Regions from separate parts of the Desulfosarcina sp. BuS5 genome, predicted to be linked through region 2. Evidence: riboswitches for the same ligand, from Rfam matches in the RefSeq annotation. Region 2 holds a riboswitch; each other region holds the start of a gene.

Region 1 (4,497 bases), 970 kb from region 2:
TCGCAAGCGGAATTTTAAAAGCAAGGAACAAAAATTAAAAGAATTAAACTTATAAAACTGGTCTAAGGAGGTATGATGAGCGTAAAAATTGGCATTAACGGTTTTGGAAGAATTGGTCGTGTAATTTTCAGGGCGGCGCTTAAAAATCCTGAAATTGAGGTAGTGGCCATTAATGACCTTACCGATTCTGCTACTATGGCATATCTTCTGGCTTATGATTCCGTACACGGCAAACTCGACATGGAAATCATTGCCAAAGATGATTCAATAGAAGTTGACGGCAGATCAATAGCTGTTATATCTGAAAGAGATCCCGCAAACCTGCCCTGGAATGACCATGGCGTTGACATTGCTGCCGAATGTACGGGGCTCTTCAGGGACCGTGCCAATGCATCAAAACACCTTACCGCCGGCGCACGTAAAGTTATAATATCAGCGCCTGCACCCGATCCGGATATCACTATAGTCATGGGTGTGAATTCGAACCAATATAATCCCGGAGAGCACAATATTATTTCCAACGCATCATGCACTACTAATTGCCTTGCACCGGTTGCAAAGGTCTTGCTTGAACAATTCGGCTTAAAATGCGGCCTTATGACAACCATTCATTCATACACCGGGGATCAACGCCTTCTTGATTTTCCGCACAAGGATCTTCGCAGAGCCCGTGCAGCCGCTCTTTCAATGATTCCAACCACCACAGGCGCCGCCAAAGCGGTTGCACTGGTTCTTCCCGAATTGAGCGGCAAACTCAACGGACTTGCCATTCGAGTACCTACTCCAAATGTATCTATCGTAGACCTCGTGGCAAGTATCGAAAAAACAGGGGTCACCGTAACAGATGTTAATGATGCATTAAAAGAAGCTTCGGAAGGAGCCCTTTCCGGTATACTCGGTTATAGTGAGGCCCCCCTTGTATCAACAGATTTTAACGGAAATTCATTATCTTCAATTGTTGATGCGCCGACTACTTATGTTGTAGATGATATGGTTAAAGTTCTTTCCTGGTATGATAATGAAACAGGATACTCAACAAGGATGGTTGATCTGGCAGCTATGATAGGTGCACAGCTTTAAATTTTTGTAACTGTTCATGGTGAACTGTTGACTGTTTACAATTTTTTTTAATGGAGAGCATATAATGAACATACGCAGGCCTCTTATCGCCGGAAACTGGAAGATGTTTAAAACTTGTTCCGAGGCGGTAGAAACGGCGAAGCACCTTGTTACACGTGTGGATGATGTTACTGATGTTGATGTTATGATTGCACCTGCTTTTATAGCACTGGCACAGGTTGCGGATATTGTCAAAGGAAGCAAGGTCTCTCTTGGCGCGCAAAATCTTTTCTGGGAAAAAGAAGGAGCCTTTACAGGTGAAATTTCTCCGCATATGATTGTATCTACAGGATGCAAATATGTTATTATCGGCCATTCCGAGCGCAGGCAATTTTTTGAAGAAACAGATGAATCTGTAAATAAAAAAATTAATGCTGCTGTAAAAAACGGAATAGAACCGATTCTTTGTGTTGGCGAATCTGAAAAAGAACGGGAATCAAATGAAACGTTTTCCGTACTTGACAAACAGATAACAAAAGGGTTACAAGGATTGTTTACAGATAATCTTAAACATTTGACTATAGCATATGAACCGGTTTGGGCAATCGGAACAGGAAAGACCGCAACCGATGAGCAGGCCCAGGAGGTTCACTTGTTTTTACGTTCCTTGATAGAAAAAAAATTAGGAAATAAATTTGCTGAATCTATAAAGATATTATATGGCGGAAGCGTCAAACCGGACAATATTACTTCACTGATGTCTATGCCTGACATAGACGGCGCTCTTGTTGGAGGCGCAAGTCTTGACGCTGAAACCTTTAGTAAAATAGTTCACTTTTTATAGTATTCCGGGAAAGAGTATAGAATGGGAATTCTACTAACCATTGTTCATGTTATTGTATGCATCGCGCTAATACTGATTGTACTTTTGCAGACAGGTAAAGGCGCAGACATGGGAGCAGCTTTCGGAGGTGGTTCCAGCCAGACACTTTTCGGTAGTTCAGGAGCATCAACCTTTTTGGGCAAAGCAACAACAATTGTGGCGGTTGTTTTTATGATTACCTCGGTTGGGCTTGCATATATGGTTAGTAACAAAACCGAAAAATCTATAATACTCGACACAACAACGCCCATAGAGGAGAAAGCACAGACTCCCGTTCCCGAGAGTAAGACTCCTGCGGCTGAACCTGTCAAAACAGAGTGATATCATAATACTATATTGTGCCGAAGTGGTGGAATTTGGTAGACACGCTATCTTGAGGGGGTAGTGGGCTACGCCCGTGCCGGTTCAAGTCCGGCCTTCGGCACCACCTATGCAGTTCTTCTGCGCTTTCTGCCACCTTCCTTTCTTCCCTGCTTTTTTGTTGACTTTTTCCCATACATTATATTATTTTATTTATAAATTCAGGTGCTCATAATGAGCTTAAGAGGGAACTCCGTTAAATTCGGAGACGAGCCCGTCGCTGTAATCGGGGACGAACACCGCTGTTTAATGCCACTGTCCGATCATTGGATGGGAAGGCGCGGTCAGTAGGTTGATCCGAGAGTCAGAAGACCTGCCTGAATAAGTAAGTATTGCATGCCTTCGTGGAAAAAAGGCAAAGCAAATAAGATCTATCAGGATAAAAAGGGAAATCCCCAGATCGTAAACCAACGGTCTGGGGATTTTTTTTTGCCCGGCCGGAAATACAAATTTTTCAGAAGAAGGAGAAAGGAAAAAATGAAAAAAAAGTATTTTATATTTTTAATTTGTATGGTTATGCTGCTCCCTGGTTTAACCCAGGCAAAAGATGAAGAGCCGGTATCAACTTTAGACGAAATGGTGGTTACAGCCAGCCGGGTTCCGGAAAAGAAAAAGGATCTTACCACAAATGTAACTATTATTGATGAAAATGATATTAAACTTTCCGCAGCAAAAGATTTAGGCGATCTGTTGTCCGAAAAAGCCGGGGTATATATTAGAAAATATCCAGGTAATATGACTAGTATTGGTTTACGTGGTTTCAGAACTGAAACTCACGGTAACGACCTGAAAGGTAATGTGTTAATATTGCTAAACGGCCGCAGGGCAGGCACTGGCAATGCTGCCAAAATTATGACAAAAAATATCGAAAGAGTCGAAATAATACGTGGTCCGGCCGCCGTTCAATACGGTTCGGCAGCCATGGGCGGCCTTGTAAATGTTATTACTAAGCAGGGTAAGGATAAACCCACTTTTTTTGCTGAAGGATTGTTGGGAAGTTATGGATATGAAGAGGGAAGCGCCGGTTTTTCAGGAAAAATAGAAAATTTTGATTTTTCAGGCAGCTTCACCAGAACAACCAAAGATGATTATGATATTAGCGATGGAGATAAATATGATAATACCGGTTATGATGAAAAAACAAATTGCAGTTTAAATCTCGGATATGAGTTTTTGCCCGGCAACCGTATTGGAATGATATACACTTCATTTGATGCGGATAAAACAGGTTCTCCATATTATTTTATAAATCCTGACCCTGATAATTATGCAGATAATGTGAATAAATCTATTGATTTTATTTATGATGGCACAACTGCAGATGAACTTTTTTCATGGAAAGCCAGATATTTTAATGGAGAAGACGATTATAAATATACATATGTAGATCCTCTTTATCCATCTATTTCCAACAATAATTATGACCAGGAAGGTGCTCAAGGGCAAGTTACTTTAGATTTAGAAAATTTTTCTACAACAATAGGTGTTGATTGGCTAAATTATGACTATAAAAATAGTGACACCAATAGTTTTAATGTAGCTCTTAAGTCTAATTACGAAAATACTGCCGGTTTTATGCTGGCCAAACTTAAGTTGTTTGATAAAAAATTAATTATTTCAGGTGGGCTAAGATATGATGAATATGATCTTGAGTTTAAACAAACTGATAAAAACGATGATAATGATGATAATTGGACACCAAGCATTGGATTAGCATATCTGGTTAATGATTGTTTAAAAATCAGAGCAAATTATGCTGAAGCCTTTGTTATGCCTGCTGCCAATGAAATGGCAGGAAAGTATACTTACTGGTATGGTAGTTATATCGGCAACCCGGATCTTGATCCTGAAAAAAGCAAAACCTATGAAGCTGGTTTTGACTTTTCTTATAGCAGTTTTAATTTATCTATAACTTATTTCTATACTGATTTCAAAGATAAAATTGAGGAAGCTTATATTCCTGGAGATCCTGATTTTACCAAATCATTTTATAATATAAATGATGCCACTATTTCGGGATTTGAAGGCGAATTTTCTTTTAACTTAGGAACATTCTTTGATTTAAATTTAGAATTAAAACCATATTGTAATATTACTTACCTTGATGAATATGAATCTGACGACGCTCCTGCCGGAGAAACTCATAAAGAGCTTAAATATACATCTGATATTACAGCCTCATATGGTATACTTTT
Region 2 (4,497 bases):
CCTATATTATAATCGGCCTGGCAGAACGTGATGACGCAACATGGATTTATTACAACAGCGCCATTGTTATTGATCCGGCCGGCCGCCGGATATGCACCTATAGAAAGATAAATGCTGAATCACGCTGGTCATGTCCTGGCCGCGCGGACCAGAAGGGTTTTTTTGATACACGCTGGGGCAGGGTAGGGCTGCTGATTTGCTCTGATACTTATTATGGCCTGTTGCCCCGTTCCATGGCTTTAAAAGGTGTTGACCTGCTGCTGGTACCTGCTAACTGGCCGCCGGGTGATCTTGATCCCGGAGATTTATGGCGTGCCAGAGCTATGGAAAACGGATTTTTCCTGGCTGCATGCAACCGCACCGGGCAAGATCTTGTAATGGATTGCCGTAAATCGGCCTCATATCTTTTTGATCCGGCAGGTGATCTTCTTTTTGAAGGGAGGCATGAAGATTCCCGTTTATTTATGGCTGAAATTCCTCTTGATAAAAACGGAAAACTTGCAGGAATTAAACGGCAAACTATTCTGGCAAAGCGGAACCTATTGTTTTACCGGTCAATCTATCTTGACCGCCGGCTTGTCAGTGATCTGACGGATTATTATGAACTTCCGCAGCCCGGAACCTTGAATCTTGAACTTGTTGTGCCTGAAGATGGAAAATTTGACGCGGCATCGATTGAAAAGAATATGGTAAAATATAGAAATAAAGGCCCGATTTTTTATCTGCTGCCGGAAATGAACGCCGGTGATTTTAATTTGAGCAAAGTGAAAAGACTGGCTGAAAAATATCAAACCGGCTTTGCAGTTGCAGTAAAACGCAGCAAGGGTTTGGTAGATTATATCCTGGTTACCTATGATGAAATCCTGAAATATACTATTGGAGATTCCGGGCAGAATACCGAAATTCCTTTTCCTGTTATTAAATCCGGAACAGCCAAAATTGCAATAGTCCCTTTTGAATATTTTAAACATCCGGAGCTTGCCCTTGCGCTGGCCAAGACCGGGTGTGATCTGGTTCTCTTGCCCCTGGATCAGCTTGATTTTAAAAAGAGACTTTCAGCAAGAATTAAAACCACCGAAAATATTGCCGTGGCTGTTTGCGCCAATAACGGGGCAGCGTTTTATATGCCGCCAGAGGGGCACCTGCTATGGAAAAAAAAATTATTCAAGGGTACTGGAATATTTTCATGCGAAATTGATACGGTCAAAACCAGGAAAAAAAGTTTTCAGGACAGGGTCGATTTTGAGCTGATTTTAGGCGCCGGCGGGTGAAGTTGGGATGCAAAGATGCAAAAATGCCAAGTTATTTTTTATCGAGCCCTATGGGAGATTCCTTAAATCGCGCCTGGCTGATAAACTTGACTTAAGTTAAGGACTTAATTTAATTTTGATGCACTCGTAAAAAGCTGCTTTATGCCGCTTAGCCGCATCCTATTAAATTATTTTACAAAATTACAGATATTTGTTATAAAAATATTGTAAAATATATAGCCTATAATATTTGGGCGTTTTTTTATCTTGAGTTTCGTGTTGAATTAATAGGGAACCTCGTGTGAATCGGGGACGGACCCACCTCTGTAACCGGGAACGAAACCTGCAATCGGCCACTGGATAAATTCCGGGAAGGCGCAGGAAGTAGGATGATCCGGAAGTCAGAAGACCTGCTCATGATATACAGAATATAGGTTTGGTTTTTAAGGGGAATAGTAAGAACCGAACATAAGCTATCGGGTAAAGATGGGAATCCCGAAGCCTGGTTTATTAACCGGACTTCGGGATTTTTTGTTTCAGGGTACAGGTTTAATTTTTCACAATTATTAAGGAGGCAAGTATGTGTGGTAATTGGTTGAAAATTTTATATTTCAGCGGAGTCATCAGTACCATGATAATTGCTGACGTCTTTGCGGGTGAGCAGGCTTATGTCATGGACGAAATGGTGGTAAGCGCCACCAAAGATGAAAAAAAAGTATTTGATGTGGCAGCGCCTATGGAGGTGGTTACATCAGGGGAAATTGAGAAAAACACACCAACAACTCCGGGACAGGTTTTACAAAGACTGCCAGGTGTTTCCATGTCAACATCGGGGATATGGACAACCATTCCCACCGTCAGGGGATTAGGTCTGAGCCGGACACTTGTTTTGATTGATGGAGTTCGGGAAAGCAATAATATCTGGAGGCAATCAGATCCGATGGCTCCTATTATTGATATGGGAGAAATTGAAAGAATAGAAGTAATAAAAGGCCCTGCTTCGGTCTTGTATGGCACCGATGCTTTAGGGGGCGTGATAAATATCATTACCAAAAAGCCCTCTTTTGCGCTTAAGGATGAATGGACTTTCAGCAATTCAGCGGAAGGCCTCTATTCTTCAGTTAACGAAGGCTGGTACGGCAGATACCGCTTGAGCGGAGGCGGATACGGATTTGATTTTATGCTGAGCGCTGCGGGCCGGGACAATGATAATTATGAGGATGGCAATAGAGATGATGTAAATAATTCACAATTTAAAAACCAGTCTTTTGATTTGAAATCCCATTATTATTTTAATCCGGATCATTTTGTAACCTTGACCATAAGGGATAATGAGATTGATGATATGGGAGTTACGTTTAAACCGGATTCTCCTTATTTCCGTTATACCGAATATGATAACCAGACCTATAAATTAGCCTATGATGGAAAAAATATAGGTTTTTTTGATTCCATCCATTTTGATGCTTTCCATACAGAGCAGGAAAGAAGAGTTGAGGGAAAGGCCTTTTCAGATGCCAAGCCGATGTATTCTTTGAAAACAAGCCATGTTAATACACACTCAAGCGGTGTCAACATGCATAACTTTATTAATATAAAGGGAAACCAAAGGCTGCTTACAGGTTTTACTTATTCACATGAAACATCAAACTCAGACGAAACCTTAAAGAGCTTTAAAATTGCAAATGATGCGCAAGCACTAAATCTGGATTTTGAACCGATACCCGATGCAGAAACTGATTTGTATGGCATTTTTGCCCAGGATGAAATTTTCATTGGTGATAAAACCACCCTGACCCTTGCAGTTAGATATGATCATATTGAAACGTCCAGCAAGGACTTGCCGTTTAAAGTTGTAAAATATACCCCGGGAGGGCCTGTAGAAACATTGGATAATATTGAGGTGTCGGATGAAAAATTCGATGCATTTACTTATAATCTTGGGCTGTTATACGCATTGACCCCCAATATTCATCTTACGGCCAATGCCAACTCAGGATTCAGGGCGCCTACGATTATGGAGCTGTATGCCATCCGCTGGGGAGCAACAACGGCTTATTATGGAAACCCGGAGCTTGATCCGGAACAATCATATAATTTTGACCTTGGCGTTAAACTGAATTATCAGAGATTCAGAGGCATGTTTAATATTTATTACAATCAGGTCAAAGACCTTATAAGTGCAAAAATATTTCCCAATGACTTCTGGATGGGCAAGAAAAAAGAAATCTATATCAATATAGCCGATGCGGAACTCTATGGTTTTGAAGCTTCCTCCGAATATGATCTTCTCGAATGGATGACGCTTTTCGGCAACCTGGCCTACGTTACAGGTGAAGATACTGAGAACGATGACTATTTAATAGATATTCCGCCTTTAAATGGTTTGGCAGGTGTAAGGTTTCATTTGGAGAATGGCAAGAAAAAATACTGGCTGGAACTGGAAGCACAGATTTTTGACAAGCAGGATCACACGGCTCCCTGGGAGGATGATACAGCAGGCTATTCCGTTTTCAATATAAGAAGCGGAATGAAACTCCCTGCCGGTTATTTTGAAAATATTACCCTTACCTTAAATGTTGAAAATCTTTTTAATAAACAATATCATGAGCATCTGAAAGTGAAAGATAACCATAGTCCTTGCCCCGGCCTGAATATCCTGGCCGGCCTCAAGATTGAATTTTAAAAGGATTTATTATGTTAAAAAAATGTCTATTAACAATAATTGCAATTGCGTTATCAGCAATATCAACAACTGTTTATTCCATGGCTGCCAATCCATGGCCTGAATTTTACAGTCAGGCGCCTGAAATTCTGATCATTGATCCCATGGCCGTGATGGCAGGTTCAATGCCCGAAGGGGCAAACATGCTTACCATTAAATTGACAGATGTGGCTCTTTACAGTGGTCGTATCTGTCCCAGCATGGCTGCCGGATATATGCTTACAAAAAAGGCCATGGATGCTCTTTATCCGAACAGCATCCCTCAACGTGGGCAAATCCGTGTTTCCGCAACGGCTGCTGCCACTGAGCTTATGGAGGTTACCTCATACATCACAGGAGTACGTCCGCTTTACGGCCGTGGTGAAATCAATGCTTGCGACCTGGTGATTGATCCTTCTTTAAAACCAAAAAAATACGGTCAATATGTAATGGTGTTTCAACGCAAAGATACAGGAAAAGCAGTAAAAGGAGTTTATAATAAATTTAAACTCATTCCTGAAAAAAAAATAAAAAAAATAAAAA
Region 3 (4,497 bases), 1.2 Mb from region 2:
CTTTACTTTCATCCATTAACCCGCTGGCGCTCGACCGCTGATTCCTCTAAGGGAAGGTTCTCTACGGAATTGATCTGCAGGGCATCGAGTTTGCTATTCCTTATATCTGAGTTTTAGGATTGGTTTTGGTTGATTTGTTTTACATATCATAATAGAAATAATTTAGGAATTGTGAATTCAGGATCGGGAGATTAAGGTGAGTCCAAAAGTAAATAAAATTACATCTGTTTACAAAGGCAAAGTGTTTGATCTTGTCAATGAAGAGATTACCCTTGAAAATGGAAAATCCACCAAAATGGATATCATACGGCACCCTGGAGCGGCCGCTATAATTCCGTTTTTGGATAAAGATACTCTTATATTGCTGAAGCAATACAGGCATGCAATAGGTGAATATATTTGGGAAATCCCGGCCGGCACGCTGGAGCAGGATGAAGATCCGATTGAGTGCGCTTATAGAGAATTGACCGAGGAGACCGGGTATGCAGCAGGCAAAATGGAACAAATCGGCGCAATAACGCCTGTGCCGGGATATTCAGACGAAAGAATTCTCATTTTTGCGGCCTATGATCTGAAACAGGCAGAGCAGAACCTGGACGATAATGAAGTCCTGGAAGTCTATGAAGTCAAGTTTTCAGATGCGATTGATATGATTTATAATGGTGAGATAACGGACGGCAAGACTATTACGGGTCTTTTGATGTCAAGTAGAGACAAGGCATGCCTTGTCTCTACAGCGTTACAATAGAATAAAGGCTGAAAGAGATTGCCCCCTTCAGCCTTTTGAAAATAATTAACTACCCCTATCAGCGCTGCATCAGATTAGAATTCAACGGCAACCTGGGCTGATACGGTATCATTCTGTGCATTTGTGCCGCCGTCGCTTTCGCTGTAATCTTCATCGTGCATATATTCAAGCTTAAGCATGGTGTTTTCCAGGATACTAATTCCGATTACGCCCATATAACGGTCTTCGGGCAAAGCAAGATAATCGTCGAACGACCCTGGAGTATAATCAACAAACACGCAATCGTTTGTTCCCTGATAGGCTAAAGCGAAGGTCGTTTCCCTGCCTAAAATTTCCTGCGTAAAAGCTGCTTCAAAATTCCATGATTCAGGGTTTGCTTTTTTCCCTCTTGTGTTCATTTCACCAGCATTATAATCGTCAATAGCTCCAACATATTCACCTATAAACTGGAACGGACCCACATTCATTACAAGGTGCGCTGCAAGGCCGGAAACATAATCATCGATTTCATCACGCCCCCCTCCTACCAAATTATCTGATACATCATCCAAAACATCTGTCAAAACATCAGAGTCGGTGATATCGTTGATATAATCACAGCCTATATCAAAGCTAAACTGATCCTGCTCAAATGCAAATCCGATATTGGCGCCGTAGTTGTCGACCTTATTGCTATTGTTGGAGCCTTCGCTTACATCACCATTAAAGGTATATACCGACCCGTAAAAACCTTCGAATTCAAAGCCGATCTGCGCCGCGCTTTCCCTGGTTTCACCAAGTTCCAGTGTCAGTGGATCCTGAATCATGTTTGATTCAAAATTACCGAAGGGCACATACATTTTACCTGCTGACAGATAAAGCGGGAATTTTTCGGTATTACCAATGGTTATTATCGCTTCATCCACTGTAAAGTCTTCTGTATCATCATCCTCATACAGAAACAGTAAATGACCGTTGACCCATTCATTTATCCGGGCGTCAATCTCCAGTTCCACGGTGGCAAGGGTGATATCGCTGGAATCGCGGTTACCGTAGAGGCCGCTGCCCCTGCTTGCCGTATAACCTTCGACTTCTATAAGCCCGTGGATATCGACTCTTTCAAGGAAATCATTCACAACTGCTGTTTTTGAGACTTGTTTCTCGAGATTTGAAAGACGGTCGGCCACGTTCATTTTGCCGACATGCTCTTTGCCGGGCGTCACTCGCTCCTGTTCTACACTTGCCTCAACAGCCTGCTTTAAGTCAGCAGCTTCTTCAGTCGTTACAATCCCTTTTTTTTCTAGGAGCTTTAACAGCATCTCTGTTTCAGAACTCATGGCAAAGACATTAAAATTGATGAAAAAAATAGAGCAAATTAAAGCAGCTCCCATTATAAACCAGTTTTTCTTTTTCATTGAACATCCTTTCGTTAAAGATATTGTAATAGACTAACAAAATTTTTTTAGGTAAGCCTAACTAAAAACTATAAACTCACCTCCCTTCATATTTTTATATATTGTTTGGTAGACCGATAAATATCAATTAACCAAAACATAAGTCAAGAAAAAAAATCCCCGAATCGCATAACGACCCGGGGATTTCCCTTTTTTATCCTCAGAATTTTGATTTGATATTATTAATTGCTTCACGAAATATATCATCTATGATCAGGCAGGTCTTCTGACTCTCGGATCTATAGATCTTCAGATAATTCATTTCACAAGGCCAGAGGGAGGAAGGCGTATTATAATACTCCGACGACCGATAACGCAGTGAAATTATTTATGTGGAAATCTATATCTAACAACCGCACCTTCCCATTAAACTACAACAGTGGTTTTTCGCGGTCTTCGTCCCCGATTACAGCGGCGGGCCCGTCCTCGATTTTAACGAGGTTCCCTGTTAGGCTTGAACAGCACCTGATCATTATTATTTTATAATACTAGCATAAAGATTATATATGATGCAAGAGTAAAATCAGCAATTCTAATTTTGGAAGGTTGTGGCACATCATATTGTAGCAACGCCATGCTTCATAATCTATATATAGATAAAAATATGCCATAATTAGAATTGCTGGAGTAAAATATCTTCATATCCGCGGATTCCGCCATTCCCTGTCAAGCAAAAAAAAACCACGAAGAAATTGTATCTTTATGATACATAAACCTTCGTGGTTTGAATTAATTATTGAAAATATTTATATCTTGCAGCAAGCTTCTGCCCACTAGTTAATTATTATATATTTAATTATGTCGAGGATGTCAATTCATTATTGTTTCTCGTGTCTGTATTAATTTTATACTTTTTTAATTCAGAATTTCATAATCTCCAATACTTGATATTCTGTTTTTCCGCTTCATCACGGCTGAAGGCGCCTTTAATATCAAGCAGAATCGGTTTTGAATTTGTACATAACTCCGCAATCCCGGAAATGCCAAGTTCTATGTATTTTTTATGAATAACTGCGACTATTACTGCATCTACACCTGAAAGCGCCTCCATCGGTTGCAGATCGATCCCATAAAATGAAGCCGCCTCATCCGGGTCTGCCAAGGGATCATGAACAAGCACCTCTATGCCGTAATCAACAAGTTCATTTATTATATCGACTATTTTTGTATTTCTTAAATCAGGCACATCCTCCTTAAATGTTATACCAAGAACCGCTATCTTTGCACTGTTGACCTGTTTCCCGGCTTTTATAAGCATTTTGACTGCGCGTTCGGCAATATATTTCCCCATGCCGTCATTTATTCTGCGGCCTGCCAGTATTATCTCTGGGTGATAGCCGATGGCTTCGGCCTTAAAGGTTAGATAATATGGATCCACTCCAATGCAATGACCGCCAACAAGGCCGGGTTTAAAGGGTAAAAAGTTCCATTTTGTCCCGGCCGCCTTCAAAACTTCCGAAGTATCTATTTTGAGTTTATCAAAAATCAGGGCGAGTTCGTTCATAAGCGCTATATTCAGATCTCTCTGGGTATTCTCTATAACCTTTGCCGCTTCAGCTACTTTTATCGAAGAAGCCAAATGGATTCCAGCCGTTACAATAGCTCCGTAAACCCGGGAAAGTAACATGGCAGTATCTTTATCAGAGCCTGATACAATTTTCAGAATCTTGTCGATTGTATGTATTTTATCACCGGGGTTAATCCGTTCCGGGGAATAACCGGCCGTGAAATCAGTACCGAACCTTAAGCCTGATTCCTGCTCAAGAATAGGAACGCAGACATCTTCTGTCGCCCCGGGATAGACTGTCGATTCAAAGACTACCGATGATCCTTTTTGCATATACTTCCCCGCTGTTGCAGAGGCCCCGCGCAAAGGTTTTAAATCAGGTATCCGGTATTCATCTATTGGCGTCGGCACAGCAACAATAATCAAACGGCATTCCGATATTTTTTGAGGATCATCTGTAAAATTTATGACGGCATTCTGCAGGTCCTTTTTGGAGATCTCCATTGTTCGATCAAAACCAGTTCTAAGTTCCTCTATCCTTTCAAGCTTAAAATCATAGCCTAAAACATCAAAATGCTTCGACAGGTGTACTGCCAGCGGAAGTCCCACATAACCGAGGCCCATAACAACAATTTTATCCTTGCGCGCCTTTAGTGATTCAAATGTTAGCATACTTTTTCCTCGTCGGATTTTAACTTAATATAGACCGTCACATAAATAATTTCACTGCGTTATCGGTCGTCGGAGTAGGGGTTCAAGATTTTGAACCCCTACCCCTCTGGCCTTGTGCCAAATTTTAAGATCGGGTA

The links. Region 2 has a riboswitch for cobalamin ahead of BuS5_RS08505 (TonB-dependent receptor plug domain-containing protein). Riboswitches for the same ligand answer to the same signal wherever they lie in the genome.
Region 1: another riboswitch for cobalamin. It lies ahead of BuS5_RS13200 (TonB-dependent receptor); the one in region 2 lies ahead of BuS5_RS08505 (TonB-dependent receptor plug domain-containing protein).
Region 3: another riboswitch for cobalamin. It lies ahead of BuS5_RS02465 (LbtU family siderophore porin); the one in region 2 lies ahead of BuS5_RS08505 (TonB-dependent receptor plug domain-containing protein).

The regions. Positions count from the first base shown of each region.
Region 1 covers NZ_CP087952.1:2,679,957-2,684,453, forward strand. Annotated here, with positions in the region: gene BuS5_RS13175 (PTS sugar transporter subunit IIA) at 1-38, shown strand, start outside; gene gap (type I glyceraldehyde-3-phosphate dehydrogenase) at 76-1,080, shown strand; gene tpiA (triose-phosphate isomerase) at 1,145-1,903, shown strand; gene secG (preprotein translocase subunit SecG) at 1,925-2,263, shown strand; tRNA gene BuS5_RS13195 (tRNA-Leu) at 2,283-2,369, shown strand; cobalamin riboswitch at 2,449-2,637, shown strand; gene BuS5_RS13200 (TonB-dependent receptor) at 2,780-4,497, shown strand, end outside.
Region 2 covers NZ_CP087952.1:1,709,547-1,714,043, forward strand. Annotated here, with positions in the region: gene BuS5_RS08500 (carbon-nitrogen hydrolase family protein) at 1-1,271, shown strand, start outside; cobalamin riboswitch at 1,503-1,682, shown strand; gene BuS5_RS08505 (TonB-dependent receptor plug domain-containing protein) at 1,882-3,936, shown strand; gene BuS5_RS08510 (FmdE family protein) at 3,948-4,497, shown strand, end outside.
Region 3 covers NZ_CP087952.1:509,467-513,963, forward strand. Annotated here, with positions in the region: gene BuS5_RS02455 (hypothetical protein) at 1-16, opposite strand, end outside; gene BuS5_RS02460 (NUDIX domain-containing protein) at 197-748, shown strand; gene BuS5_RS02465 (LbtU family siderophore porin) at 823-2,142, opposite strand; cobalamin riboswitch at 2,381-2,665, opposite strand; gene BuS5_RS02470 (nucleotide sugar dehydrogenase) at 3,050-4,360, opposite strand.